Regions from separate parts of the Pollutimonas rozaliensis genome, predicted to be linked through region 2. Evidence: predicted binding sites of a transcription regulator. Region 2 holds the regulator's gene; the other holds the start of a gene.
What was found. The regulator NrdR, encoded in region 2, represses ribonucleotide reductase genes. The targets are predictions, from matches to a motif close to CACNANATNTNGTG.
Positions count from the first base shown of each region.

Region 1: V0R37_RS06150 (ribonucleoside triphosphate reductase) is a predicted target of NrdR. The motif match lies at 9,032-9,045, and genes of this name have one in related genera.

Region 1 covers NZ_JAZHOB010000003.1:21,762-36,356, forward strand. The annotation lists gene V0R37_RS06100 (Crp/Fnr family transcriptional regulator) at 1-169, shown strand, start outside; gene V0R37_RS06105 (hypothetical protein) at 160-1,476, opposite strand; gene V0R37_RS06110 (DUF2249 domain-containing protein) at 1,476-1,706, opposite strand; gene V0R37_RS06115 (NAD(P)H-dependent flavin oxidoreductase) at 1,885-3,090, shown strand; gene ubiU (ubiquinone anaerobic biosynthesis protein UbiU) at 3,111-4,148, shown strand; gene ubiV (ubiquinone anaerobic biosynthesis protein UbiV) at 4,207-5,094, shown strand; gene trhA (PAQR family membrane homeostasis protein TrhA) at 5,109-5,726, shown strand; gene ubiT (ubiquinone anaerobic biosynthesis accessory factor UbiT) at 5,748-6,215, shown strand; gene V0R37_RS06140 (anaerobic ribonucleoside-triphosphate reductase activating protein) at 6,333-7,067, opposite strand; gene nrdD (anaerobic ribonucleoside-triphosphate reductase) at 7,057-7,251, opposite strand; gene V0R37_RS06150 (ribonucleoside triphosphate reductase) at 7,287-8,987, opposite strand; gene V0R37_RS06155 (DUF2249 domain-containing protein) at 9,190-9,453, opposite strand; gene V0R37_RS06160 (YbfB/YjiJ family MFS transporter) at 9,548-10,696, opposite strand; gene V0R37_RS06165 (helicase C-terminal domain-containing protein) at 10,693-13,029, opposite strand; gene V0R37_RS06170 (VRR-NUC domain-containing protein) at 13,026-14,595, opposite strand, start outside.
Region 2 covers NZ_JAZHOB010000004.1:165,036-179,630, forward strand. The annotation lists gene V0R37_RS08980 (pyrimidine dimer DNA glycosylase/endonuclease V) at 1-209, shown strand, start outside; tRNA gene V0R37_RS08985 (tRNA-Ser) at 236-326, opposite strand; gene V0R37_RS08990 (riboflavin synthase) at 376-999, opposite strand; gene ribD (bifunctional diaminohydroxyphosphoribosylaminopyrimidine deaminase/5-amino-6-(5-phosphoribosylamino)uracil reductase RibD) at 1,013-2,149, opposite strand; gene nrdR (transcriptional regulator NrdR) at 2,146-2,607, opposite strand; gene glyA (serine hydroxymethyltransferase) at 2,647-3,891, opposite strand; gene V0R37_RS09010 (YbhB/YbcL family Raf kinase inhibitor-like protein) at 4,082-4,717, opposite strand; gene tyrS (tyrosine--tRNA ligase) at 4,818-6,047, opposite strand; gene V0R37_RS09020 (M23 family metallopeptidase) at 6,296-7,666, shown strand; gene V0R37_RS09025 (anhydro-N-acetylmuramic acid kinase) at 7,693-8,805, shown strand; gene erpA (iron-sulfur cluster insertion protein ErpA) at 8,869-9,237, opposite strand; gene V0R37_RS09035 (DUF6776 family protein) at 9,300-10,055, opposite strand; gene argC (N-acetyl-gamma-glutamyl-phosphate reductase) at 10,110-11,171, opposite strand; gene rpsI (30S ribosomal protein S9) at 11,332-11,724, opposite strand; gene rplM (50S ribosomal protein L13) at 11,734-12,162, opposite strand; gene V0R37_RS09055 (TRAP transporter substrate-binding protein) at 12,467-13,567, opposite strand; gene pmbA (metalloprotease PmbA) at 13,675-14,595, opposite strand, start outside.

The DNA of each region.
Region 1 (14,595 bases), on a different contig from region 2:
CCGCTTCCGCCTGGAAACCAGCAAAACGGTGATTGCCTCGCGCCTGAACCTGACGCCGGAACATTTCTCGCGCATTCTGCATGACTTGTGCGCGCACGAGCTGATCGGCGTGAAGGGCCGCGAAGTCTGCATCCTGGATATCGCCAGGCTGGGTGCGTATCAAGGCTGAGGCAACTGCGCCAGGGCCAGCGCAATCTGTTTCCTGGCCTTTTGATAGAGGCGCAGGGCGTTGATCATATTGACGAACAGCCATGCCGCCGAGACGGCCAGCATCAGGCCCGCCGCCTGCGAGAAGCTTGCCGGCCGCAGGCTGGCCGACAGCAGCAGCAGAACGGCGGCCAGATGGGCCCAGTATTGTTTTGCGGCCACGGCATCGGGAATAATATCTTTGACCTTGGGTACGGCGCGCAGCGCGACGGCCAGGTCTTTCTGCACGTGATACCACAGCAGGAAGGGAACGATCTTGTACAGCATGCCATTGACGGCGGACCAGCCGAAGCCCACGATGAAAAGCATGCCCAAGGTGATGGAAAGATCCGCGACGCCCGCGGCATGGGCCAGCCAGACCGGCCCGCAAGCGGCCAGGCAAAGCATGGCGGTTCGCCAGAAATGGGTGGTGGCATCGGCCTTGGGTCTTTTGCGTGTCCAAAGCAGCCGGAAAGTGACCAGGGCGAAAACGGTGTAGGCGGCCAGCATTGCCGCGCCTATGGCCAGGTCGATTTCAAGACGCAGGCTTGCCGGGGCAATGGTATTGACCATGTAGGCGATAAGCAAGGCGAAAATCGCCGGCGCCAGCCAGCGTGTCAGGCGCTTGGGGTAGATTTCGGTTACCTGGAAGATGGGGATGACCTGATAAGCGATGCCGATAACTAGCAGCCCCACCCAACCGAGCAGGCCCCAGGCTCCATGCGCGTTGGTGAACATTCGGGAAAAGGGCTGCGGCCAGGCGAAGCTTCCAGCCAGCATTGCACCCATGGCGGTAGCGGCCAGCAACGCGGCAAGCGCCAGCCGCGTGGTGGCCAGAATTTCCGTCGAGCCCTTGGTGGCCTGTTTACGGTATGTCCACAATCCCCCGCCGCAGGCGGCCAGGAAGCAGCCCAGGGCGGCGCACAGCGAAATCAGCGCCAAGGCGAACAGCCATGGCTGGAGCCAAAGAAAGGCGGCGGCCAGGGCCAGCGTGCCCAGGCTCAACAAGGCATGCACGACCGTCGAGGTCGCCCGGGGAGCCAATACGCTTATTCCCGTTGCGACCGGCAGGATCTGCATCAGGGCGCCCGTCATGGCGTTGGCCAGGACGCCCAGCGTAAACAGATGCGTCAATGCCAAGGCCTGTCCCGTCCAGCGCGATGCCAGCGCGGCGGGACCTGACCAGAGCAGCAGCAAGGCGGCCAGCAGGACGAAGAGCGGCGCGGTGAACAGGAAGCGCAAGGGAACGCCGGGGGCCGGGGATTGTTGAAACGACAGGGCGCGCTGCATCAGCTTTTTTGCCGGATAAGAAGTTCGTATGGACGGCGGCCGGCGTTGAACGAGTAGTCGTAGCCGTTGTTGCGCAAAATGCCATATAGGGGATGCGGTTCGCGGTCGATGAGCACGCGCAGGCGCGCGCCCGGCGCAAGATCCTCCAGCGCGTCCAGTACCCGTTCCAGAGGTTCCGGCGGCGCAAGCCCGCCTACGTCCAGAACGCTGTCTTCTTTTGTGTTTTCCATAAGCTCAACCCTACACATATACAGGTTTGCCGGGCGGCATAACCCCATTGCGAATGCTGTATTTTCACATCCAGGTAAACGCGGGAACCTTGATATTTATTAAGGAAGCTGGCGGCATTTGCCTACATAGTGGCAACTGCGTTCATACGCCAATATTTATCAAGCAAGGACAATTACCGTGTTGCAGACCGCATTGGAACGACTCAAGTTGAAAGGCAAGGCGCTGTTGCCTATTGTGCAGGGGGGCATGGGGGTTGGCGTGTCGGCCCACAGGCTGGCCGGAACGGTCGCTTCGCTGGGGGCGATGGGCACGATTTCCAGCGTGGATCTGCGCCGTCACCATCCCGACCTCATGGTGCAGACCGGCCGTTCGCGCAATAAGGAACTGATCGACTCGGCCAACCTGCTTGCGCTCGATCGTGAAATCAAGGCCGCCCATAAGATGGCCGCCGGCAAGGGTTTGGTGGCGGTCAATATCATGCGGGCCGTATCCGAGTATGCCTCGTATGTGCGCCAGGCCTGCGAAAGCGAAGCCGATGCCGTCGTGGTGGGCGCCGGCCTGCCGCTGGACCTGCCCGAATTGACCAGCGGTTTTTCCAAGGTGGCGATCATTCCCATCTTGTCGGACGTGCGCGGGATAGGGCTGATCCTGAAAAAATGGATGCGCAAGAACCGCCTGCCGGATGCCATCGTGATCGAGAACCCGAAGTACGCGGCGGGCCACCTAGGCGCACCGACCGCCGATAGCCTGGACAATCCCAATTTCGCCTTTGCGAACGTGCTGGAAGGCACCCTGGAATTGTTCAAGGAACTGGATCTGGAAAAGGAAAGTATCCCCTTGATTACCGGTGGCGGCATTCATAGCCATGAACAGGTCGTCAGGCTGATGGGCATGGGGGCCAGCGCGGTGCAATGCGGCTCGCCCTTTGCCGTTACCGAAGAAGGCGATGCGCATCCCAACTTCAAGAAGGTGCTGGTCGAAGCCAAACCCGAGGATATCGTCACCTTCATGAGCGTGGCCGGCCTGCCGGCGCGCGCGGTGCGCACGCCATGGCTGGCCAACTATCTGGAAAAAGAAGAGAAGCTGCAGCGCATCGCCAAGAAGCGTCCTTGCACGGTGGGCTTCGATTGCCTGGCTTCTTGCGGCTTGCGCGATGGCATCAGCAAGCATGGGCAGTTCTGCATCGATACCCAGCTGGCGTTCGCGCTGGCGGGCGATATCAAGCGGGGTCTTTTTTTCCGGGGTTCCGAGAAGCTGCCCTTCGGCAATGCCATCCGTCCTGTGCGCGAGCTGATCGAATATCTGCTTACCGGCATCCGTCCGGCCTTGAACGCGGTCGCGGCGCCTTCTGTGCGCGTCGCCGACGCGCTGCTTCCCGCCTGAACCATCCCGCAGGACTCTTCATGACAACAGCCACATCCGTCATTTCGAAGGCGGCGCCCGCCGTCGAACTGGTTTGTCCGGCAGGCAGCCTGCCGGCTTTGAAAGCGGCCGTCGATAACGGCGCCGACTGCGTCTACCTGGGATTTCGCGATGCGACCAATGCGCGCAATTTCGCCGGCCTGAATTTCGACGAGGCGGCCATTGCCGAAGGCATACGCTATGCGCATGCAAGGGGGCGCAAGGTATTCCTGGCCTTGAACACCTATGCGCAGCCGCGCGCCTGGCAGCAATGGCGCCAGGCGGTGGACCGCGCGGCGGATTCGGGCATTGATGCGATGATCGTGGCCGATCCCGGCCTGATGGCATACGCCAGCCGCCGACACCCGCAACTGCGCCTGCATCTGTCGGTGCAGGGATCCGCCACCAACCACGAAGCCATCAATTTCTATCGCCAGCATTTCGGCGTGGTGCGCGCCGTCCTGCCGCGCGTGCTGTCGCTGGCCCAGGTCCAGCAGGTGACGGAAAATACGCCGGTCGAGATCGAGGTGTTCGGCTTCGGCAGCCTGTGCGTCATGGTGGAGGGCCGTTGCGCCTTGTCCTCTTATGTGACCGGCGAATCGCCCAATACGCACGGCGTTTGCTCGCCGGCCAAATCCGTGCGCTGGCAGCAGACCCCCGATGGACTGGAATCGCGGCTTAACGGCGTGCTGATCGACCGCTATGCCGATGGCGAGAACGCCGGCTATCCCACCCTGTGCAAGGGCCGATTCGACGTCGCGGACGAAAATTATTACGCGATCGAAGAACCCACCAGCCTGAATACGCTGGAACTTCTGCCCAAGTTGATGCAAATGGGAGTTCGCGCCTTCAAGATAGAAGGGCGGCAGCGCAGCCCCGCCTATGTTGCGCAAGTGACGCGCGTCTGGCGCGATGCCATCGACCAGTGCCTGGCCAGCCAGCAGCGTTATTCGGTCAAGCCGGCGTGGATGGCGGAGTTGAACAAGGTCGCCGAGGGCCAGCAGCATACCCTGGGCGCTTATCACCGTCCATGGAAATGAATCGGCAGAAGGCGGGGAAAGAAGTCGTGGCTAATAGCAACACCGAGGTTTCAATACTATGAAAATCGCATTGGGTCCCGTTCAATATTACTGGTCGCGCGTAACGATGATGCAGTTCTATGAATCCATGAGAGACGCACCCGTTGATATCCTCTATCTGGGCGAAACGGTATGCTCGCGCCGGCACGAGCTGCGCTTGCCCGATTGGCTGGAAATCGCCCAGATGCTGGCCGACGCCGGCAAGGAAGTCGTGCTGTCCACGCAAGTTTTGCTCGAATCCGGGCAGGACCTGGCCACCATGCGCAAGATTGCCGGCAATGGGCGTTTCCAGGTCGAGGCCAATGACATGGGCGCAGTGCATTGCCTGGATGGCAAGCCCTTCGTCGCCGGTCCCTTCCTGAATGTCTACAGTCGTCCGACCCTGGAGATTCTTGCCGGGCTGGGTGCGCGGCGATGGGTCATGCCGCTGGAAATGGGTCGCGAGGGTCTGGAGCAGTTGCAACGGGACCGGCCCGATGGCATGGAAACCGAGGTGTTTGCCTATGGGCGCATGCCGCTGGCGTTTTCGGCGCGCTGCTTTACGGCCAGGCACCGGAATATCCCCAAGGACAATTGCCAGTACGTATGCATGGACGATCCCGATGGCCTGTTGCTGAGGACGCGGGAAAACGAACCCTTCCTTGTCTTGAACGGCATACAGACGCAGTCGGCGCTGGTCTACAACTTGCTGAACGAACTGCGAGACATGCAAGACCTGCGGGTCGATATTCTGCGCATCAGCCCGCAGTCCGAGCATACCGCCCAGATAGCCGGCCTGTTCCGGCAGGTGGCGGATGGTTCGCTTGCAGGACGCGAGGCCTTCGAGCGGGCGCTGCCCCTGATGCCCGCAGGGCCCTGTAACGGCTACTGGCACGGCAAGCCGGGGCTCGAACAACTGGTGGCATAAAGGGCGGATATTCTATGTATTACGGCGAGCGATTCAACAGCATCAGCCATCTGGCGGGCGCCAGCCTGGCAGCGGTGGGCGGCGTGCTGCTGATCGTCATGGCGGCGCGCCTGGGCGATCCCTGGAAAATCGTCAGCTTCAGCATCTACGGGACGATGCTGCTCTGCCTGTATCTGGCGTCGACCCTGTACCACAGCCTGCGCGGGCGCGCCAAGAAAATCTGGTGCAAATTCGATCACTGCGCCATCTACCTGCTGATCGCGGGCAGCTATACCCCCTTCACCCTGGTCAGCCTGCGCGGCGCCTGGGGCTGGTCCCTGTTCGGCGCGGTGTGGGGCCTGGCGCTGTTCGGGATCGTCCAGGAGATATGGCTGGCCAAGGGGCGACGCATCCTGTCCCTGCTTATCTATGTGCTGATGGGCTGGCTGGCCGTCGTTGCCGCCGTTCCCTTGGTCGACGCCCTGGGCCGGGATGGCTTTCTGTGGCTGGCGGCGGGCGGCCTGATTTATACCGTGGGCATCGTGTTCTACGCCACCGACGAGAAATGGCGCTACGGCCATGGCGTGTGGCATTTATTCGTGCTGGGCGGCAGCGCCTGCCATTACTTCACTGTCGTGGCCTACGTGGCTTGATGCCCGGCCGCAGGAAACTTCATGACTACCGGAAATCCTCTTTTTCCCGCGCCATTGGGAAAATTGCTGTCGCATTTACCCGCCTATCCTGGTTCGCTGGTATTCACCGCGGGTCTGAACCTGATGCTTGCGTCGCATCTGCCGGCCGATACGCTGCGCATGCTGCAGGGCAAGGCCTTGCGCATACAGCCTCGCGATGCCGGCGTAGCTTTCGATTTCATGTGGAGCGGCACCAGCTTCAAGGCCATAGCTCCGGCGACGCAACCTGACTTGACCATAGCCGCGAACGTGCACGATTTTTATCTGCTGATGCAGCGCAGGGAAGATCCCGACACGCTGTTTTTCAGTCGCCGCCTCAGCATGGAAGGCGATACCGAGCTGGGGCTGCTGGTGAAGAACTCCCTGGACTCCATGGATTTGTCTGCGTTCGCCCCGGGCAATTTCAGTCCGGCGCGCTTCTTTCGTCAAAGATCATGGCCTCTACGATAGAGAAGCGCGGCTTATACGCCAATAAACAGGCTCTGGCTTGAGCATGGGGGTATCGGCCTGGCAGGAATATGCGCGGCGCCGGGCTTTGCACGATTCGATAGCTGCCTTGCCGCAGCCTTAATGCCGACGCAGCGTAAACACAGGAAACAAGGCGGCCACGTCTTCGATCAATGCGGCACCGGGATAGTCCGGCTGCGTGGCCGCGTTCAAGGCTTGATCCTCGCAGCCCTGGCTGCGAAACGCCTGCAAGGCGTAGCTGCGCACCTTCATGTCCGCAAGAGCCCGCGCCATCTTCTTTATCTCGTGTTCCGGCAGCAGCGCGGCATGCGCCGTGCTGCGGCATTCATAGTCGATCCCGCTGGCCAATACCGCTTGCAGGCTGGCCAGGGCCGGCGCGCCGCTGCCCGCCACTTTTGTGATGCGGGCATAGTCGGCGAAGCCGGCCTTGATGTCCAGCCCCACCCAGTCCAGCATGGGCAGGACTTCGGTAAGCCGCTGGGGATGGGTGCCGCCGGTATGCAGGCCTATTTTGAAACCCAGCGCGCGCGCTTCCCGGATGGCCTCGGGCAGGCTGGGATCCATGGTGGGCTCGCCGCCGCTGAACACCACCGCGTCGATCAGGCCCACACGCCGCTCCAGCAGTGCAAGCACGTCTTCCCACGGTACGGGGCTGTGCGGCGTGCGTTCCTGCAAATGGGGATTGTGGCAGTAGCCGCAGCGCCAGGGGCAGCCCTGCACGAATACCGCCGCCGCAAGCTGGCCCGGGTAGTCGGTTGCGGTGAACGGCGTTACGCCGCCCACCTTCAGGCTGCGGCGCCGGGGCTCCGTCCGCGCTGCTGCGTCAGGCCGCAAGCCGGGCCTCGCGCTCGCTGAAATATTTGCGCTCGTGAAATTCGCCTTTCTTGCCGATGTTGAACGAGGACATGGGTCGGTGGTAGCCCATGACGCGTGTCCAGATCTCGCATGGCTGACGTTCGCCGTCAGACAGGGTGGGTGTGGCTTGGGAGGCGCGTGGGTCTTGTGTGCGGAATGTCATGGTGGTTTCTCCTTGAGTGGTGTGAAAAAAACGGATCAAGCTGCCTGGCGCAGTTTGCGCGCCAGGATTTCCTCATCGCATTTGGGGCAGAATTTATGGCTGCCGCCCAGATAGCCGTGAACGGGACAAATGGAAAACGTCGGCGTCACGGTGATGTAGGGCAGCTTGAAGCGGCCCAGCGCGCGCTGGACCAGGGCGCGGCAGGCAGCGGCGCTGGACAGCGGTTCAGTCATATACAGATGCAGCACCGTCCCGCCCGTGTATTTGCGTTGCAGGTCGTCCTGGCGCTCCAGCGCCTCGAACGGATCATCGGTGTAGCCCACCGGCAGTTGCGACGAGTTGGTGTAGTAGGGCATGTCGGCCGTGCCGGCCTGAAGTATGCCGGGACAGCGTTTGCGGTCTTCCTTGGCGAAGCGATAGGTGGTGCCTTCGGCCGGGGTCGCTTCCAGGTTGTACATGTGACCGGTTGCTTCCTGGAACTCCAGCATGCGGGCGCGCACATGGTCCAGAAACCGCAAGGCGAAGGCATGGCCCCATGGGGCCGTGATGTCATGGCCGTCGTGAGTGAAGTTGCGGATCATTTCGTTGATGCCGTTCACGCCCAGCGTGGAAAAATGATTGCGCAGCGTTCCCAGGTAGCGCCGGGTATAGGGAAACAGGCCGTCGTCCATCAAACGCTGGATGACTTCCCGCTTGATCTCCAGGCTGTTCTTGCCCAGTTCCAGCAATTCATCCAGGCGGCGCAGCAGCGCCGCTTCGTCGCCGGCGTGCAGATAGCCCAGCCGTGCGCAGTTGATGGTGACCACGCCCAGCGAGCCGGTTTGCTCGGCGGATCCGAACAAGCCGTTGCCGCGCTTGAGCAGCTCGCGCAGATCCAGTTGCAGGCGGCAGCACATGGAACGGATCATGTTGGGCTTGAGTTCGGAATTGATGAAATTCTGAAAATAGGGCAGCCCATACTTGGCCGTCATTTCGAACAGCAATTCCGCGTTGGGGCTGTGCCAGTCGAAATCGCCGGTGATGTTGTAAGTGGGGATGGGAAAGGTGAACACCCGGCCCTTGGCGTCGCCCGCCATCATGATTTCGATGTAGGCGCGATTGATCATGTCCATCTCAGCCTGCAGTTCGCCATAGGTGAACGGCATTTCCCGGCCGCCGATCAACGGCGTCTGATCGCGCAGGTCTTCGGGGCAGACCCAATCGAAAGTCAGGTTGGTAAAAGGGGTCTGCGTTCCCCAGCGCGAGGGCACGTTCAGGTTGTAGATGAGTTCCTGGATGTACTGCTTGACCTGTCCATAGCTTAAGGCGTCATTGCGGACGAATGGAGCCATATAGGTATCGAAGGAGCTGAATGCCTGGGCGCCGGCCCATTCGTTCTGCAGTGTGCCCAGGAAGTTGACGATCTGCCCGACTGCGCTGGACATGTGCTTGGGCGCGCCGGATTCCACTTTTCCCGGTATGCCGTTAAGGCCTTCATTCAGCAGGGTACGCAGCGACCATCCGGCGCAGTAGCCCGACAGCATGTCCAGATCGTGTATGTGCAGGTCGGCATCGCGGTGGGCCCGGCCTATGGCGGGGGGGTAGACATGGTCCAGCCAGTAATTGGCGATGACCTTGCCGGACACGTTCAGAATCAGGCCCCCCAGCGAGTAGCCTTGATTGGCATTGGCGTTGACGCGCCAGTCGACCCGCTCCAGATATTCATCGATCGAGGATTCGACGTCGATATGTGTCATGCTTGCTCCGTATCACTACATATTGTGGTGAAACGAAGGATATTTACTATATATAGTGCCAGTCAAGCTTGGGAGCCGTTTATTTCGGAATAGCTTGATGCAGGTTAAATAGAAGGCGCCATGCCGGCGCAAGCCGGCATGGCGCCCTGGAAAAACACACAATGGACAAAGCTGTGACCGCCATGATCCGGCATCGGCAGGCTTAGCCGAGTATCTGGAAATCGATCACGATTTCGCCTGGCTGGCGCGAAACATAATCGATCTTGATCTGGTCGCCGAAGTGGTCTTGAAGCTGCTGCAACAAGGGCAGCGGATCGTGGTCATTGCAGAAACGCATGGTTTCGCCGGGATGAAGAGCGGACAGCGCGCCGAAGATGGCGGCGTGGCGGAAACGCTTGGCGACGCCGCGCGCGTCGAAAGGATGGACGCCTTCGGAAAACACGGGAATGGGGGAATCAATTGACACGATCAGGTCCTTGTAAAGAGTGGAGGTCGTGTTTTGATTATAGGTAGCGGCCGCTGCAATCCGTGTCAGAACCACATTGCCAATAAGGTTGAGTTCATTGGCTTTGCAAGGGTTTTTGCGTAAGCGCGATCAACGCGCCCAGTATCAGCATGGCGGCTGAAACAGCCAGGCCCGTCGATAGCGAGCCCGACAGGTCGCTGATCCATCCGGCCGCCACCGGGCCGACGGCCTGTCCGATGGCGAACAGGCTGGTCGCCACCGCCAGCGAGCTGCCCCAGGCGGCTTTGGGCAGATTGGTCTTGACGAAGCCGGTGGCCGCCGAAGGCACCATGAAGACACTGGACCCCACCAGCGCGGCCGACAGCCATGCGCCCGCGATGCTGGGTACCAGCAGCGGCAGAGCCGCGCCCACGGCCAATACGATCATGGAGGCGGCCATGGGCAGGCCGTCGCGCCGGCCGTTGAAGATGCGCGCCCACATCAGTGGCGCCAGCAGCGTCATGATGCCCAGCAGGCTCCACATGATCGAGGTCGCGGCGGCGATCGACAAGGCTTGTACGTGGCTTTGGCGCAGCCAGGCCACAATGAAGGTCATGTAGGCGATATAGCCCAGGCCGAACAGGAAGTAGGCGGTGAATTCGGGCACGCAGGGGCGCCATGGCCAGGTCGCCGTGGCGCCGCTGGCGGAAGGTTCGGGAATGGCGCGCATGGCGGCGACAGCCGCAAGCGACAGCGGAATGCATATTCCGCCCGACCCTACCCATGCCCAGGGCCATGCGGCCGGGCCGGCATAATCGAACAGCCAGGGCAGCAGGGCTCCGGTGGCCAGCATGCCTACGCCGCCGCCGCTGAAGAAGATGACGATGGCCCGGGTGCCCAGCACCCCCGACAGCACGCCTCCGCATATGAAGGCGCCCGCGGCGCCCAAGCCGGCCAGGAAACGATACAGGGTCAGCAATTGGAAATCATGCGTCAAGCCGTTGCCCAGCAGGGCCAGCGTGGTGAGCGCCAGGCCGGCGATGAACAGCCTGCGGTTTCCGATGCGCGCAACGAAATAGATGGTCAGCAGCGCCCCCAGCAGATACCCCAATGCATTGGCGGTATTCAGCCAGCCCGCCTGAGCGTAGTTCAGATTCAGGTCGGTTTGCATGGCCGGCAGGATCAGCGCATAACCGAATCGCGCAAAACCCACCGCCACGGCCGCTCCGCCTGAAAGCGCCCACGGAATCATTGTTGGTTTCATTGATGTGCGCCGCTGTGGTCTCCGTTTCCGTTGTCGTATTCTACCTGCCACCAGTGCGGAAGCAGCGCGCGGATGCGGGGTTGCCCGTAGCGATCGTCTATCAGGTGCACAATGCCTTGGTCCTCGCGGCTCCGTATCACCCGCCCGGCGGCCTGGATCACTTTCTGGATGCCGGGGTACAGGTAGGCATAGTCGTAGCCGCACTGCCGGCCGAAGACGCTGTCCATGCGCTGCTTGAGTTGTTCGTTCACGGGGTTGACCTGCGGCAATCCCAGCGTCGAGATGAAGGCGCCTATCAGTCTGTTTCCGGGAAGGTCGATGCCTTCGGAGAATGCGCCTCCGAGAACGGCGAAGCCGATGCCTTTGCCGTCGTCGGTGTAGCGCTCCAGAAAGCCTTCCCTGTCGTGTTCGTCCATGCCGCGCGTCTGCCGCCACACGGGGATATCCGGACACAGCCGCGCAAATTCATCGGCCACCAGCCGCATATAGTCGAAGCTGCTGAAGTAGCTAAGGTAATTGCCGGGCCGCCGTCGATACTGTGTTGCCATGAGGCGGGCAATGGGAGCGAGAGACTGCGCACGATGCGCGTAGCGGGTAGATATGCGCCGCGCGATGCGGACCTGAAGCTGGTCGGGTCGGAAGGGCGATTCCACGTCCACCCACGCCGTGTCCGCGGGCAGCCCCAAGATGTCCCGATAAAAAGTCCAGGGATTTAGCGTCGCCGAGAACAGGACGGTGCAGCGGCTGGCGGCATAGCGCTGTTCAAGAAAAGGCGCTGGAATAAGGTTGCGTATGCAGAATACGGCGCCTTGCCGGCTTGTGCTGCCAACGTTGATACCCATGGGCATTGCGCCGTCCGCCAGCGAGATGTCGAATATAGAATGGCCACCAAACGTTTCCGCCAGGCGCAGGAAATACAGGATGTCGAAGTGCAGGCGCTGCAATGCGCCTTCAGCCTCGGCCGGGTGTTCGGCGAAATGCTCCGTCATGGCGCCGCTGGCGCGCAAGAGCGCCGCAATGAACTTGGCGGGCGGATCCGTGTAGGCCTGATAGCGGGCTTCCTGGTCGCGGTAAGTGTCGCGCCACTGCCTGAGCAGGCCGCCCAGGGCTCTCTTCAGGGCGGGGGGCGACACCTGTTGAGCGCTGCGCAGATCGGCTTCCGACAATTCGGCGCTATACATCGCGCGGGCTCTTTCGACCAGGTTGTGGGCTTCATCGGCCAGCACGCCAACACGCCAATCGCGCGCAGCCGTCAGGCCATGCAGCAGGGCCGACGCATCGAAGTAATAGTTGTAATCGCCCACGATGACGTCGCTCCATTGCGCCAGGTCCATGCTAAGCCAGTAGGGGCAGATCTGGTGGCGCAAGGCTATTTTCCTGAGTTCGGCCTTGTCCATCCGGGCCGCCCCCAGCGCATCCAGGCGTGCGGCGGGAAGCTTGTCGTAGAAGCCTTCGGCAAGCGGGCACGATGCGCCATGGCAGGCTTTATCGGGGTGCTCGCAGGCCTTTTCCTTTGCGGTCAATTCCAGCACGCGAAGGAAGGGCGCCGTCGACGCCTTGCGCGATCCAATCATCATGTCAAGCGCGTCCAGCGCAAGCTGCCGCCCCGATGTTTTGGCCGTCAGGAAAAACACCTTGTCCAGCTCTTTGCGGCGGCAGGCCTTGAGTAGTGGAAAGAGCGCGCCCACCGTCTTGCCGATGCCGGTGGGCGCCTGGGCCAGCAGACTGCGCTCCTGCATTGCGGCTTTGTATATCGTGACGGCCAGTTGCCGCTGTCCCGGCCGGAAATCGGCATAGGGAAACGGCAATGCCTCAAGGGCCTGGTCGCGCGTGCTCCGGTGCAGCAATTCCCGCTCCGCCCAGTCCGCGAAGCAGTCGCAGAGCTTCTGAAAATGCCGCTCCAGCATGGCGGCGTCGCAGGTTTCGACGAAGAGCGTTTCCGTGCGCTGCGCAATATCGTAATACACCAGCGCGACACGTATCGTCGATAGGGCCAGAGCCCGGCATTGCAGGTGGGCGTAGATCTTTGCCTGCGCCCAGTGCAGAGCGCGATGGTTGGCGGGTATGGCATCCAGCGGGCCGCGATACGTCTTGATTTCCTCAAGCTGATTCTGGACGGGATCGTAGCCGTCGGCGCGGCCGCGCACCAGCAAGTTGCGGTACTCGCCGCTCAGGGTGATCTCGGCTTGATACGACGCCGCGCGCCGCGCCCTGACGGCGGCATGGCCTTCAATGCCTTCCAGTCCGGTGGGCGATGGCGTAAAACGCAAGTCCAGGTCGCCGCTTTTGGCGGTGAACTCGCAGAGCTCTCGCACGGCAATGGCATACGTCATGCGGTTTCCTGGCGGCGCACGTAGCAGACATCGACCGGCATGCCTTGGACACGGCAGTAATCCAGCCAGCGTATCTGATTGTCCTGCAAGCGGTCGCCGGGGCCCTTGACCTCTATCATGCGGTAGCGCCGTTCGCCCGGCCAAAATTGAATCAGGTCGGGCAGGCCCGAACGGTTTGCGGGGATGTCGGCCAGCAAGCGATGAAAAGCCGCTTTCAAGTGCATGGCCGGCATGCAGTCCAATGCCAGGTCCAGCACGGGGCCGGAGAGCACGGTCCATGCGACGAAGGGGGACTGGATGCCCGCCTTGCGCATGAAATTGAGATGGATGGTTTGACGGTACTGTCCGTTATCGAGTTGCTCGAAACAGGCGTCGAACCGTTCGCGGCGGCGTTCGCGGAATCCGGCCAGCATCAGATCGGCGGGACCTTGCTGGAAGGGATGGAAAAAGGCGCCCGGCACGACGGCAAAAATGGCATCCCAGCAGAGCAGTCCGAACAGGGAATTGATCAGCGTATTTTCCACATAGTAGACCGGAGCTTCGTCCATGGCCAGATGAAGGCGGACCTCCTCTTCAACGCGCATCGCGGGCCAGGGTTGGGGCAGCACCAGGTCGATGCGGCGGATATGGTTTTTGTCGCGGGCCGCGGGGACCTTCGCGCCGCATTGCCGATGCAGGCGCGGCAGCATGCGCAGCAGCGCCTGCTGTTCGGCCTCGTTTTCGGGCGCATGCAGCGCCGCCGTCGCCAGGGAGAGCGCCGCATCTGATTGGCCGTCGCGCTCCAGTACGCGTATGTGCCGGCAACGCGCGCCGGCATAGCCGCTACGCGCATAACAGGCCAAGGCTCCCGCCCAATCGCGGTAGCGTTCCTGATGTTGGCCGATGCGGTACAGCAGCTTGCCGCGTCGGCTTTCCAGCCAGTGATTGGCATAAACGGCGGCTGGGACAGCAGCGAAAATATCGGCCAGATCGCCTGCGCTTGCCGCGGTTTCCAGGCGTTCCCTGCATTGATGCAGGTGCAGGTAGTCGTCGACTTCTTGCCGTGTCTGGAAGGCGCGCGCAGAGGCCGGAAAGTCGACGCGCTCATAGGTGAACAGGCCCAAGTCGGACAGCACGAATTCAGTCCAGTCCTGTGTTAGGTTTCCGAAAAACATCAGCCGCAATCGATCGCACAAGGGCGATATGTTTATCCTGTAGACGCGTTCGTCGTGTTCGTCGTGTTCGGCGGCGCTTCTCCATTGTTCAAGCGTGAGCGCATTCGGGTAATGAGGGCGCAGGCATTCCAGCTGTGCCGGCTTGCTGGCGCGCCGCGCGCCGAAACTTGCAAGTGCTTTGCCGAACAAGCCTGCGAGCTCTGCCTTCGTGAACACGCCGAAAAGTTCGTCGAGCGAGAGTGGCGGCGTGTCGCTGATCCATTCATGGCGTATAAGCGACTGTGCGGCCTGGGCCGTGTCGCCGATTTCGCGATAGCGCAGCTTGCTGGTCCGGAACAGGCAGCCTTTACGCATGATCATGCGCACCAGCAGGCCGCGCGATGCCTTGGGCAATTGCAGGAAATCCTGCACG
Region 2 (14,595 bases):
GGCTGGCATATCTGACCCGGCGCCACGGCGAATTGATATCGGAGATGAAGCGGCGCGGCTATAAGCCCTCGTTCAGCGGTTTGCGGCGCCAGGACTTCCCCGACATTCCCGATCAATTTTGGAGCGACTGGCAGCCGACGCCGCAGGCTTTGCGATTGAATCGCCAACGGATCAAGGAAAGAAGCGGCGTCAAAAAAGAAAGCCCTTGACGAATCAAGGGCTTGGATATAATTCCTGGCGGACAGAGGGGGATTCGAACCCCCGATACGCTATTCACGTATACACGCTTTCCAGGCGTGCGCCTTCAACCGCTCGGCCACCTGTCCTAGTTCGCCTCGATATTCAAGCAAAGCGAAGTCCGCTATTCTAACAGAATCAATTGGTTTTGGTTTGAGCCACCATGCGCTCCACGTAGCGCGCGATCATGTCGATCTCCAGGTTGACCAGCGCGCCCACCGACAGGTCCTTCAGCGTGGTGACCTGCAGGGTATGCGGTATCAGGTTGATGTGGATCTCGCATCCGCTGATATCGTCGTCCACCTCATTGACGGTAAGGCTTACGCCATTGACGGTAATGGAACCCTTGTAGGCAAGGAAACGCGCCATGTTTTGGGGCACCCGGATGCGCAAGTCCCAGGACTCGCCCAGGGGTTCAAAATGACTGACTTCGCCCAGGCCGTCGACATGGCCCGATACCAGGTGGCCGTCGAGCGAGTCTCCCATCCGCAAGGCATGTTCAAGGTTGACGTCGCCCTGCGCATCCAGGCCGGCCGTGCGGTTCAGGCTTTCCCGCGATACGTCGACGCTGAACGTATCCGCGGCCAATTCGACCACGGTCATGCATGCTCCCTGCACGGCGATGGAATCGCCCAGCTTGGTGGAATCGCGCAAAAAACCCTGCGCCTGTATCTTCAGATGAACGCCGGCATCTTCTTGGCCTTCATTGAATGGAGATACTTCGATGATCCTGCCCACAGCGGCGACGATTCCCGTAAACATCTTTCTAATTCCCCTATAGCCGCAATACATGCAGCAAAGCGTTCCAATGATCTATGTGCCGCGCCCGGATACGGATATCCGGGGCGACGTTTTTTGTATCCAAGAATTCGAACCGCTGAGCCTGCGCAAGGCTTTGCAGCGCATCGATGCGGGCCATGCCTATGCCGTCGCCCAGCAGCACGGGAGCCATGTATAGCAAGAGCTCATCCACGCATTGGGCCTGCAGCAGCGCCCCGCTAAGCCGGGAACCCGCTTCCACGTGCACCTCGTTGATGTCGTGCTCGCCCAGCCAACGCATCATGGCTTGAAGGTCGACCCGCTGCCCCGCGGGGGGCAGTTGCACAACCTGCGCATTCTTCGCCGCCAGCCGCGAGGCTTTTTCCGGCTTGGACGCGCAGGTGAATACCCATGTCGGGATGCCGTCGAATATCCGAGCATTCTCGTCGACCTCGAAACGCGTATCGACGATAGCCTTGAAAGGCGGGCGGGCGGTCTCCACATGCCTTACATTCAATTGCGGATTATCCGCGAGCACCGTTCCAGCCCCCGTCAGCACGACGCAACTGCGTGCGCGCCAATGATGGCCGTCCGCACGGGCGGCGGGACCGGTTATCCATTGCGACTGCCCGTCGGGCAAGGCGATGCGGCCATCGAGCGAAGCCGCCAATTTCAACCAGACCCATGGCGTTTTACGGGCCATGCGCGCCACGAAGCCGGGATTGACGGCCAACGCCTCGTGGGCGCATACGCCCGCCGTGACGGCAATGCCGGCCGCCTGCAGCTTGGCGATGCCACGCCCGCCAACCAGGGGGTTGGGATCGCTCATGGCGATGACCACACGGGCCGGCCGAGCCGCAATCAAGGCATCCACGCAGGGCGGCGTGCGCCCGAAATGGCTGCAAGGCTCAAGGGTGACGTAAACCGTGGCGCCCGAAACATCGATGTCCTGCTCGGCGGCCTGGCGCAGCGCCATGACCTCGGCATGCGGGCCGCCCGCGCGCTGCGTGGCGCCGGATGCCAGCAAGTGTTCGCCACGCACGACAAGGCAGGCCACCCGTGGGTTGGGCGCCGTGATGTACATGACGCTTTCAGCCAGCCGCAAGGCCTCGCGCATCCAGCGCTCGTCGTCGACAACCAGGCCCGTGTTCACGTTTTTGGGGGCACCTGGATTTCGTCTATGGCCTTGACGAACTCGCGGATGTCTTCGAAGCTTTTATAAACCGATGCGAAGCGCACATAGGCGACTTGGTCGAGTTTTTTGAGTTCGTTCATGACCAGTTCGCCGACATAGTCCGACTTGACCTCGCGCAAGCCGCTGACCAGCAGGCTCTCTTCGATACGCGCCACGGCGGCGTCGACGTCTTCGGTGCTGACCGGCCGCTTGCGCAAGGCAAGGTTCAGGCTGGCACGCAGCTTGTTGACATCGAACTCGGCCCGTGTGCCGTTGCGCTTGACCAGGGCGGGCATGAGCAACTCGACCCGCTCGTAGGTCGTGAAGCGGCGCTCGCAGGCCGTGCAGCGGCGGCGCCGGCGTATCGTATCGCCCTCTTCTGAAACACGAGAGTCAATAACTTGCGTATCGAAGCTACCGCAGAACGGACATTTCATGGCTGGCCAGCCCCAGGAGAACCGGGGGCCATCCCCGCTTTAACGGTACACCGGCAAACGCGCCGTCAGTTCGTTGACGCGCGCCCGCACATCGGCGATGGCCGACTCATTGCGCGGGTTGTCCAGGACATCGGCGATCAGATGTCCGGTAAGTTCGGCTTCGGCTTCCTTGAAGCCGCGCGTCGTCATGGCCGGCGTGCCCAGGCGTATGCCGCTGGTGACGAAAGGTTTTTCGGGATCGTTGGGAATTGCGTTCTTGTTGACCGTGATGTGGGCTTCACCCAGGACGGCTTCGGCTTCCTTGCCCGTAATGCCCTTGGCGCGCAGATCGACCAGCATGACGTGGCTTTCGGTGCGGCCGGACACGATGCGCAGGCCGCGCTGAACCAGAGTGCGGGCCAGCACGTCGGCATTCTTGACGACTTGCGCGGCGTAATCCTTGAAATCGGGCGACAGGGCTTCTTTGAAGGCCACGGCCTTGCCCGCAATGACATGCATCAAAGGGCCGCCCTGAATGCCCGGGAAAATCGCCGAATTGATGGCTTTTTCGAACTGGGACTTCATCATGATGACGCCGCCGCGGGGGCCGCGCAACGATTTGTGCGTGGTCGAGGTGACGAAGTCGGCATGAGGCACGGGGTTGGGATAAGCGCCGCCGGCCACCAGGCCCGCGTAATGAGCGATATCGACCATGAAAAGCGCGCCGTTGTCGTGTGCGATGCGGGCCATGCGCTCGAAATCGATGCGCAGCGAATACGCGGATGCGCCGCCCACGACAAGCTTGGGTTTGTGTTCTTTGGCCAGCTTTTCCAGTTGTTCGTAATCGAGCTCTTCGTTGGCATCCAGCCCATAGGATACGAAGTCGTACAGCTTGCCCGATGCATTGACCGGCGAGCCGTGCGTAAGGTGGCCGCCTTCGGCCAGGCTCATGCCCAGCACCTTGTCGCCGGGCTTGAGCACCGCCATATAGACGCCCTGATTGGCCTGCGAACCGGAATTGGGCTGGACATTGGCGGCCTCGGCGCCGAAGATTTCCTTCAACCGGTCGATGGCCAACTGCTCGACAATGTCCACGTACTCGCAGCCGCCGTAATAACGCTTGCCCGGATACCCCTCGGCATACTTGTTGGTAAGCTGCGTGCCTTGAGCCTGCATGACCGCTGGGCTGGTGTAGTTTTCGGAGGCGATCAGCTCGATATGCTGTTCCTGGCGAACATTTTCCTTCTGGACGGCGGCCCAAACGTCGGCGTCGACTTGATCGAGGGTGCGGGAACGGTCAAACATTGTTTATCCTGGTGTGGTGATGGCGGGTGGCGAAGAGCAAAGCGCTTATTTTAGCCCGAATGGCCGCCATTTTTGCGCAAACTGCTTGCAATGCACCTGCGAAGCACGGTTTTCGGGCCCGCCGACAGCCTTGCCGGGCTCCTTGCTCAAACTGACTTGAAGTCCGCTCAACCAGCAAGAAAGACATGGCCTATGATTTACCGGCCAGGCGGGGATTCAGGGTGTAGGTGCCCAGAATCGAAGCCTGCGCCAACACATGGCCCTGTATGGCCTTGATGACGTCGCCACCGGTAAAACGGCCCTCGAATGGAAGCTCGGCGATGTCCAGCGCATAAACGGTGAATACATAGCGGTGCGCAATGGAGTCGTTCCACGGGGGGCACGGCCCGTCGTAGCCGAAGTAATCGCCATTCATGTCGCGGTCCGCCGCGAACCAGGTGGTGAAATCGTTGACGCCCTGGCGTGTGCCATCCAGCGCCAGAGGCCCCGCCTTGCCTCGGGGTGTAATGCCGTCCGAATAGGCCGCTTCGGCGATCTCGTTTACGCTGGCCGGAATGTCGATGAGTGCCCAATGGTAGAAGTCCACCCTGGGCAGGGAACTGGGTATCTCGCGATCCTCTTGGTTGACATCGTCGGGCTTGCTGGGGACATCGGGGTCGTGGCAGATGACGACGAACGACTGGGTGGCCTGGGGCGCGTCGGACCAGGCAAGATGCGGATTCGCATTGCCAGCCAGCGCCACATGATTCTGCCCATCGATCTTGCCGAAGGCGTTGCGCTCGGGGATTGCGCCCTGATCCGTAAAAGACTCACTGGTTAGCTTCATGACATGCTCCAAAAAAAAGCCCCCACGCTGCGCCTTCGGCTTGCTGCCCCCCAAGGGGGCGCTTTTTGCCTTGGGGCGGCCCGGCGGCAAAAAAAGGCTGTCAGCCGGTTAACGTGACACGGGCGAACTTGCGCTTGCCCACCTGTACGACATAGGTGCCCGCGGAAAGCTGCAGGGATTTATCTTCGACGCGCGAGCCGTCGATACGCACGCCGCCCTGCTCCACATTGCGTTGCGCTTCGGCTCCCGATACCACCAAGCCGGCTTCCCGCAATATCTTCAGTATCCCCAGCGGGGCGGCGCCGACCTGCACTTCGGGCATTTCGTCGGGAATCGCGCCATCGCGGAAACGCGCTTCGAAATTGGCCAGCGCGTCATCGGCCGCGCTCCGTGAATGAAAGCGGGCCACGATTTCCTGGGCCAGCGACACTTTAGTATCGCGCGGATTCATGCCTTCTTTTACTTGTTTTTGTAACTGGGCGATATCGTCCATTGAACGGAAGGACAGCAGCTCGAAGTACTTCCACATCAAAGTGTCGGAGATCGACATCAGCTTTCCGAACATGGAGTCGGGCGATTCGGTAATGCCAATGTAGTTGCCCTTGGACTTGGACATCTTGTCCACCCCATCGGTGCCTTCCAGCAATGGCATGGTCAGGATGCACTGCGGCTCCTGCCCATATTCCTTTTGCAGCTCGCGGCCCACCAGCAAATTGAACTTCTGATCGGTGCCGCCCAATTCGAGATCGGCTTTCAGGGCCACGGAATCGTAGCCCTGCATCAGCGGATACAGGAACTCGTGCACGGAAATGGGAATACCGCCCTTGAAGCGCCGCGTAAAATCCTCGCGCTCCATCATGCGGGCCACGGTATAGCGCGACGCGAGCTTGATCAGGCCGCGCGCGCCCAGTGGATCGCACCACTCGGAGTTATAGCGGATTTCAGTCTTGGCCGGATCCAGGACCAGGCTGGCCTGCGCATAATAAGTCTTGGCGTTTTCATGTATTTGCTCGGCCGTCAGGGGCGGGCGCGTGGCGTTGCGTCCGCTGGGATCGCCGATCATGGAGGTGAAATCCCCGATCAGGAATATGACGGTATGGCCGAGATCCTGCAGCTGGCGCATTTTATTAAGGACCACCGTGTGTCCCAGATGGATGTCGGGCGCGGTGGGGTCCAGCCCCAGTTTGATCCGCAACGGCTTGCCGGTGGCATGGCTGCGCGCAAGCTTCCTGGCGAACTCGGACTCCACCAGAAGTTCGTCGCAGCCTCGCTTGGCTATACGCAGATCTTCGTCGACTTGGGGGGTGATAGGGGCTTCGGTGGACGGCATATGAAATGGCTTTATCAGGGAAAATACAAAAAAATGCTCGAAAAATCGCGCCTAATACGCTAGCATAACGTGCGGGCGCGGTTCCGGTACTGCACTGGATAGATACGAAAACGATGCATGACGTCATCTTATCAGAGCGCTTGTCCCCGTAAAAAGGGGTACGCGTTCACTGGCCCCACACCAGCAAGTATTCCAGGCGGCCGGTTACATCTTCCAATAAAGCAGCGCATTACTAGGTTTTTGTTTTTATGTTCAAGACAGGGAAAACTGGCACTCCCTCTTATCGCGACACGCTTCGGGTACATCGGACACATCACTTTTTGCGCAACGGCCTTGTGCTCGTGGCGCTGGGTCTGTTCGCGGGCGCCGCGGCGCTGGCCGTCGTGAAGCCGCCCGAAACGCCTCCCGTATATCAAGCCAGCCAAAATCTGGCTCTTCCCAATCCCTTCCCCCAGCCGTTGGGGGATTTTTCCGCCCCGTTCATCAGTGAAACGCAAATCCGCCGGGGCGACACCCTGGCGGCAATATTGCAGCGCCTTCGTGTACAAGAACGCGGTCTGCAGCCCTTCCTGGTCCAGAACAAAGACGCCCGTTCCATCTACAAGCTGTACCCTGGCCGCAGTGTCCAGGCCGCGCTGGATAAGGACGGCAACCTTGTCTGGCTGCGCTACAACCATACTCCCGGCGCCAACGAGAATGGCAAGTATGTATCGCGCTGGCTCGAGATCACGCCCGACGGCAAGGGCGGCTTTGCGGCCGCCGAGCAAAGCCAGGCGGCCAGGCAACAGATACGAATCGCCGAAAGCGAGATCAGCAGCTCGCTGTTCGCCGCCACCGATGCCGCCGACATCCCCGACGCCGTCACCATGCAGATTGCCGACATCCTGGGAAGCAAGATCGATTTCATACGCGATTTGCGCCGCGGCGACCGGTTCCGCATCGTTTATGAATCCTATTCGCACGATGGCCGGGAAATCGGTGTCGGCCGCGTCCTGGCGCTGGAATTCATCAATAACGCCAAGGCCTACGAGGCGGTATGGTTTGCGCCGGATACGGGCTCCTCGGGAAGCTATTACGATTTCGACGGCCGCAGCCTGAAGGGGGCCTTCCTGCGCACAGCGCTGAAGTTCTCGCGCATCAGTTCCACATTCGGCATGCGCAAGCATCCTGTGCACGGCGGCTGGCGCGGACATAAAGGCGTCGATTATGCGGCGCCCACCGGCACGCCCATCCACGCGACGGCCGATGGCATCGTCGAGTTCAAGGGCAAGCAGAACGGCTACGGAAACACCATCATCCTGAAGCACCATGGCAGCTACAGCACGCTGTACGCGCATCAAAGCCGATTTGCCGCGGGCCTGAAGAAAGGCGACTCGGTCAGCCAGGGCCAGCTTATCGGGTATGTCGGCTCCACCGGCTGGGCAACCGGACCGCACCTGCATTACGAATTCCGTGTCAACAAAAAGCCCATCGACCCCTTGTCGGTGGACCTGCCTGTAGCCCGCGTATTGGACAAATCGCAGCGCAAAGCCTTTGAGCACACTGTGGCGCAATACCAGGAACACATTCATTTCCTGACGACGCTCCAGGGCGAGGGCACGCAAGTGGCAAAACGCTAGCGCGTTTGCCACACGCCGCGCCCCATATGGCTAGCTCCCTTTTCATCGGCCTCATGTCCGGCACCAGCACCGATGGGGTGGACGGCGTGCTGGCCGATTTTTCGGCCACCGGCCGGCCCCGCAGCCTGGCTTCGATATCGCTGCCCATGCCGGCGGCCCTTCGCGAAGAATTCCTTGCCCTGAACCTGGTTGGCGAAAATGAACTGGCCCGGGCAGCGCTGGCCGGCAATGCCCTGGCGGAACTGTACGCGCAGGCCGTGCAGTCGCTGCTTGCACAGGCCGATGTGGACCCCGCAAAGGTTGGCGCCATCGGCGCGCACGGCCAGACGGTCCGGCATGATCCCGCCGCGGGCTACACCATACAGATCAATGCGCCAGCTGTGCTGGCCGAGCGTAGCGGCATAGCGGTCATTGCCGATTTTCGCAGCCGGGACATCGCGGCGGGCGGCCAGGGAGCGCCGCTGGTGCCGGCATTCCACCACGCCCTGTTCGGGGAAGCCGCGCCGCGAGCCGTCCTGAACCTGGGCGGCATTGCGAATGTGACCTTGCTGGATGCCGACGGCGGGATTCGCGGCTTCGACACAGGTCCGGCCAATGTCCTGATGGATTTGTGGGCTTACGCCAAAACCGGCCAGGCCTACGACATTGATGGCGCCTGGGCGGGGACCGGCCAGGCCAATGCCGGATTGCTGGATATGCTGATCCGCAGCGAGCCCTGGTTCGAAAGGGCGCCCCCAAAATCGACCGGGCGGGATATGTTCAACTGGGCCTGGCTGAGCCAGCGGATTACGGAATTCAGAGCGGGCTCCGCCGGGCCGGCCGATAACGATATACAAGCGACCTTGCAACAGCTGACCGCCGCAACGGTGGCGCAAGCTATCGTCCGGCACGCGCCAGAAACCAGGGAAGTTCTGGTTTGCGGCGGCGGTGCGCTAAACGGCGGATTGCTGCGTGACCTGCGCCATGCCCTGCCCTGCCCGGTTCGCCCCACCTCGGAGCTGGGCGTTCCGGTGCAAATGGTCGAGGCGCTGGCATTCGCCTGGCTGGCCTGGGCGCATGAACACAGCCGCCCGGCGGGCCTGCCTTCGGTCACCGGTGCGCGCGGCGCCCGGGTACTGGGATGCAAATACCCCGCCTGAAGCGGCATGCGCCAAGGCGGGGCATCTGGCAAAACAGATGGGCGGCAACCTCGCCGCCATCGTTCAAGGCGAGAACGACGAACCGCAACCGCAGGTGGAATTGGCGTTGGGATTGCGGATGACGAACTGCGCGCCCTCGAGATCGTCCTTGTAGTCGATTTCGGCGCCGACAAGGTATTGGAAGCTCATGGGGTCGACCAGCAGTTGCACACCTTCCTTGTCGATGGTGGTGTCGTCGTCGTTGGTGGTTTCATCGAAGGTGAAACCATACTGGAAGCCCGAGCAGCCGCCGCCCTGCACGAACACGCGCAGCTTCAGTTCGGGATTGCCTTCCTCGGCCAACAAGTCCTTGACTTTGGACGCGGCGGCATCTGTGAAGATCAGCGGCGAGGGCGGAGCCTGCAGATCGATGGATTCGGTATGGGTATTCATTAGGCACTCCTGGCAGCCCTGTAAGACTGCGCAAATCAAGAAACTACTATAACACTAGCGGACTACTCGGCCGCCGGCAGATTGATCCGGCGGGAAACCCGCAAGGTGCCGCCTTCAAGAATATTGAGCGTGACAGCCTGGGGCGTGAAACCTTCGGGGACGCTCAACAAGCCGCCGCTGCGCAAGAACTGGTCAAAACTCAGGTCAAGGCCGGTTACCTCGGGGGAGGCGGAATCGGCGCTGCCGGGGGCCAGGGCGGGATGCAAGGTAATTTTAACCGGTTTCCCCTGCTGAACCCCCGCGGCCACAAACTGCATCTGGCCTTTGAACGGCGTGTCGTCCTGGGCATTGCGCATGAGCAGCACCTTGTATTGCAAGGTGGGGCCCAATCGCTCGATATCAAGTGCCCTGATGCTGATGGCCCCCTTGGGGCCGGGAGGCAGCAACTGATCGAAAAATGCCAACTGATCGCGGGCTTGCCCCAATTCCGCCTGGGTCGCCTGCAAGGTGGTTTCCAGCCCTTTCCGGGTGCTTTCCTCCATGACCAAACGCCCCGTCAACGCGTCCAGTTGCGCCCGCGCCTGGGCGAGTTCGATACGATGGTCAGTCAGTTCCGCCTGGATTTGCTGCGCCTGGCTTTCGTTTTGCTGGTGGTTGACGCCCCCGGCCCAGTACAGGGCGCCAGCCGCGCCAAGCACCAAGCCCGCCAGCAACGCCGGCACCTCCAGGCTCAGGCCCTTTCGTTTATGCCCCACGGATACCGATGGGGACATGCCGGCCTGCTCGTCAGAGCCGGTGCCCGTTGTTTTTTCTTTCATAGCAGAACAGACCCGTTGCCGGGAATTCAGTTCCGGCGCAAGCGTGCGCAGATGTTACGGCAATACCGCCACCTGCGTAAGCCCGGCCGATTCCGGCAGGCCGAACATAAGATTCATGTTCTGCACGGCCTGACCGGAAGCGCCCTTGACCAGGTTGTCCTGGGCGACCAGGATCACCAGTTGGTCGCCGCCGCCCGGCCGGTGCAGGGCAATGCGCAGGTGATTGGAAGCGCGCACGGAGCGGGTTTCAGGCAGGCTGCCGGCCGGCATGACATCGACGAATTCCTCGGTGCCGTAGCGCTGCTCGTACAGCGCCTGGAAATCGGTATCCAACGCCTCGGGCAGAATGCGTGCATAAATTGTGGAGAACATCCCGCGTATCATGGGGACCAGATGGGGCACGAAAGTCAGTCCGACGGGCTGACCCGCCAGTATCTGCAGCTGTTCGGCGACCTCGGGATGGTGCCGGTGGCCGGCCACGCCGTATGCCTTGAAGTTGTCGCTGGCTTCGGAAAACAGCGTGCTGACCTCGGCCTTGCGGCCCGCACCCGAAACACCCGATTTGCAATCGGCAATGATGTGCGTGGTATCCACCAGTTTTCGTCCGCCCTCGAGCAAGGGAGCCAACCCCAACAGCATGGTGGTCGGATAGCAGCCCGGATTGCCCACGACTTGCGCACCGGCGATTTTCTGGCGATTGAGTTCGACCAGGCCATAGACCGACTGCTTGAGGATGTCGGGGCAGGCATGCGGCATTTTGTACCACTGCTGGAATACCTGGGTATCCTGCAAGCGGAAGTCGGCCGCCAGGTCGATGATGCGCACGCCGTGCTGGAGCAGATTCTGGGCTTGGCTCATGGCTACGCCATGGGGCGTGGCAAAGAAGACCACGTCGCATTGTTCCAGCCCGGCGGTCTCGGGGGTCTGGAAACGCAGGTCGACGCGGCCCCGCAAATTGGGGAACATATCGGCGACGGGCATGCCGTCTTCCTTGCGCGAGGTAATGGCGGTCAACTGGGCATTCGGATGCTGGGACAACAGGCGCAAAAGCTCTACGCCCGTATAGCCTGTACCGCCCACAATGCCGACCTTGATCCGTGGTGCTGCCGAAGTCATAACAATTCCCAAAAAACGATCATCAACATCATGATTATGCAACAAGCTTGCCCAAGAGGGTATGCCGCCAGCGACAAACTTGGCCGATAAAAGACAAAACCCCCAGCCATCGGCCGGGGGTTTTGTGTCGCAAGGCCCAAGGGCCCCGGAGTACAGCCGATTAACGCTTGCTGAACTGTTTGCGACGGCGTGCTTTGTGGAAGCCGACTTTTTTACGTTCGACTTCGCGGGCGTCGCGCGTGACGAAGCCGGCTTGCTTCAACGGCGACTTGAGCGTTTCGTCGTAGTCGATGAGCGCGCGGGTAATGCCGTGACGCACCGCGCCGGCCTGACCGCTTTCACCGCCACCATGAACGTTGATATGAAAATCGAACGATTCCAGGTGGTTGGTCAGTTCCAGAGGCTGACGTACGACCATGCGGCCGGTTTCACGAGCGAAGTACTCATCGACGGGCTTGCCGTTGACGACGATCTTGCCCGAACCCTTTTTCAAGAACACGCGAGCCACCGACGTTTTGCGGCGGCCTGTTCCATAGTTCCAATTACCGATCATGACCTATCCTTAGAATTCCAGCGGTTTGGGCTGCTGAGCAGAGTGCGGATGCTCGGCGCCGGCATAAACCTTGAGCTTCTTGGCCAGGGCGTAACCCAAAGGCCCCTTGGGCAGCATGCCCTTGACGGCTTTCTGGATGGCGCGGCCAGGAAAACGCTCTTGCATTTTCTGAAAGTTGGTCTCGGTGATACCACCTGGGTAAGTCGAGTGACGGTAGTATTTCTTGTCTTGCGACTTATTACCGGTAACAACGATCTCGGCTGCATTGATAATGACAATGTAATCGCCGGTGTCAACGTGGGGCGTGAATTCTGGCTTGTGCTTGCCGCGCAAACGACGTGCGACTTCGCTGGCCACACGACCGAGGACTTTGCCCTTGGCGTCAATCACGTACCAGTCACGTTTGACTTCATGCGGCTTGGCCACAAAGGTCTTCATGATGGTTCCTAAATATTCAAGATAAGCTCTGCGGACAATCCGCGAAAGAGCGTTTTTCCCTGGCGGATAAATGCGTTTTTCTGCATGATGTTTCTGCATAAAAGCATTTATTTATCTGTTAGCCAAATCCGCCAAAGCGTTGTGTTTCGCCCGTGCGGTTTATGCGTATAGCCAGAAAAGCTCATTATCTTAGCATATTTACAGATTTTTCTCTGAGTTTTCAATGGCCCTACGGGAACACGCCGCCTTTGGGCAGCAAAATAGCCACCCGTGGGTGGCTATTTTGCTGTTGCGCCGCCAGAGGCTATTTTTTCTGGCCGGCCAGGGCCAGGCCCAGGTAGTTGTCGTAGGAGCCTTCGGCCACACGGAACCAAGGCACTATGCCGTCACGGAAGGCCATGTAGTTATCGAAGATTTTCTTGAAGCCCGCGTTCTTGTCGCAGAATTCTTTGTAGACTTCGTTGGACGCCTTGAAAGAGGCATCCATGACGTCGCGCGGGAAGGCGCGGAGAACAGCGCCGCTGGCAATCAGGCGGCGCAGGGCGGCCGGATTGTGCGCATCGTAGTCGCCGATCATTTTGCCGCCGGCGGCGCGCGAAGCGATGTCGATGAGCGACTGGTATTGCTTGGGCAGTTCGTTGTAGGCCGTGTCATTGACATACAGCGAAACCTGAGCGGAACCTTCCCACCAGCCCGGATAGTAATAATACTTGGCCACTTTCTGGAAGCCGAGCTTTTCGTCGTCGACGGGACCCACGAATTCGACGGCATCCAGCGTGCCCTTTTCAAGCGAGGGATAGATATCGCCGGGGGGAATCTGCTGCGGCACCACGCCCATGCGCGACAGGACTTCGCCTGCGAACCCGGCGGTGCGCATCTTCAGGCCTTGAAGATCGGCAACCGATTTGATTTCCTTGCGGTACCAGCCGCCCATCTGCGTGCCGGTATTGCCCAGCGGGAAGTTGATGATGTGGCGCGGAGCAAAGAGCTCGCGCATCAGCTTCAGGCCGTCGCCTTCGTACATCCAGGAATACATCTGGCGCGCGTTCAGGCCAAACGGAACAGCGGTATCGAAGCAGAAGGAAGGATCTTTGCCGTAGTAATAATAGGAAGCCGTCTGGCCGCACTCGACCGTGCGATTGCTGACGGCATCCATGACGCCAAAGCCCGGTACGATTTCGCCGGCGGGATACAGGCGAATCGAGAAATTGCCGTCGGAGGCTTCTTCGACCATCTTGCAGAAGGTTGCCGCCGTTGAATAAAGAGGGGGAAGCGAAGGCCCATAGGTGGAAGTCATTTTCCAGCTAATTTTGGGGTTGCTTTGCGCAAATACCGGGGCGGCAACGGCGGCGGATCCTGCCACGGCCCCTAAACCTGCTTTCTTGAGAAATGAACGACGCTGCATTAAAAGCTCTCCTTTCGGCATTCGAATATTTTTACAGTAGCACTGCCAAGTGCAGATATTACACCGTGCAGCACACCTTGTAACGAGGTAATTCTTCGCGCCGGCGCCTACTGTCCCGCAATGGCCATTTGCTCGATCAACACCGAACCGGTCGTTTTCGAGCCGCGCGTAATGGCATCGGCGCCCACGGCGACGATCTGGCGGAACATATCGGCCAGGTTGCCGGCTATGGTCACTTCCTGCACGGCATGGCGGATCTCGCCATTCTCGACCCAGTAGCCGAATGCCCCTCGCGAATAGTCTCCGCTGACATAATTGACGCCCTGCCCGATCAATTCAGTGACCAGGAAGCCGGTGCCCATTTTTTTCAGCATGGCGGGGAAATCGTCATCGGGCCGGCCAAGGCGGGAGCGCAGGCCAAGGTTGTGCGAACCGCCGGCATTGCCGGTCGTTTGCATTTTCAGCTTGCGAGCCGTGTAGGTGGACAGGAAATAACCATTGAGCACGCCTGCCGTCACCAATTGACGGGCCGTGGTATGGACGCCCTCGCCGTCGAAAGGGGAGCTGCCCATGGCGCCGGGTACGTGCGGATCCTCGAAAACGTCCAGGTGGTCGGCCAACACCGGCTTGCCCAGGGAGTCCAGCAGGAAGCTGGCCTTGCGGTACAGGGCGCCACCGCTGGCGGCCTGTACCAGAGCGCCAAGCAGGCCGACCGCCACCGGGGCCTCGAACAGGACGGGAAACCGCCCCGTCTTGATGCGGCGCGCCGAAAGACGGGCCAAAGTGCGTTGGGCGGCGTAGCGCCCAACGGCTGTGGGGTCGGCCAGGTCGGCGGCGGCCCGCGCGGTGGAATACCAGTAGTCGCGCTGCATGTTCGCGCCGCGTCCGGCGATGGGCGCAACCGACAGGCTATGGCGCGAATAGGGATAGCCGCCCATGAACCCGCGGCTGTTGCCCAGCACGAAATGCCCTTCGTAGGTATCGACCGACGCGCCGTCGGTGTTGGTGATCAGCGGGCTGACCTCGCG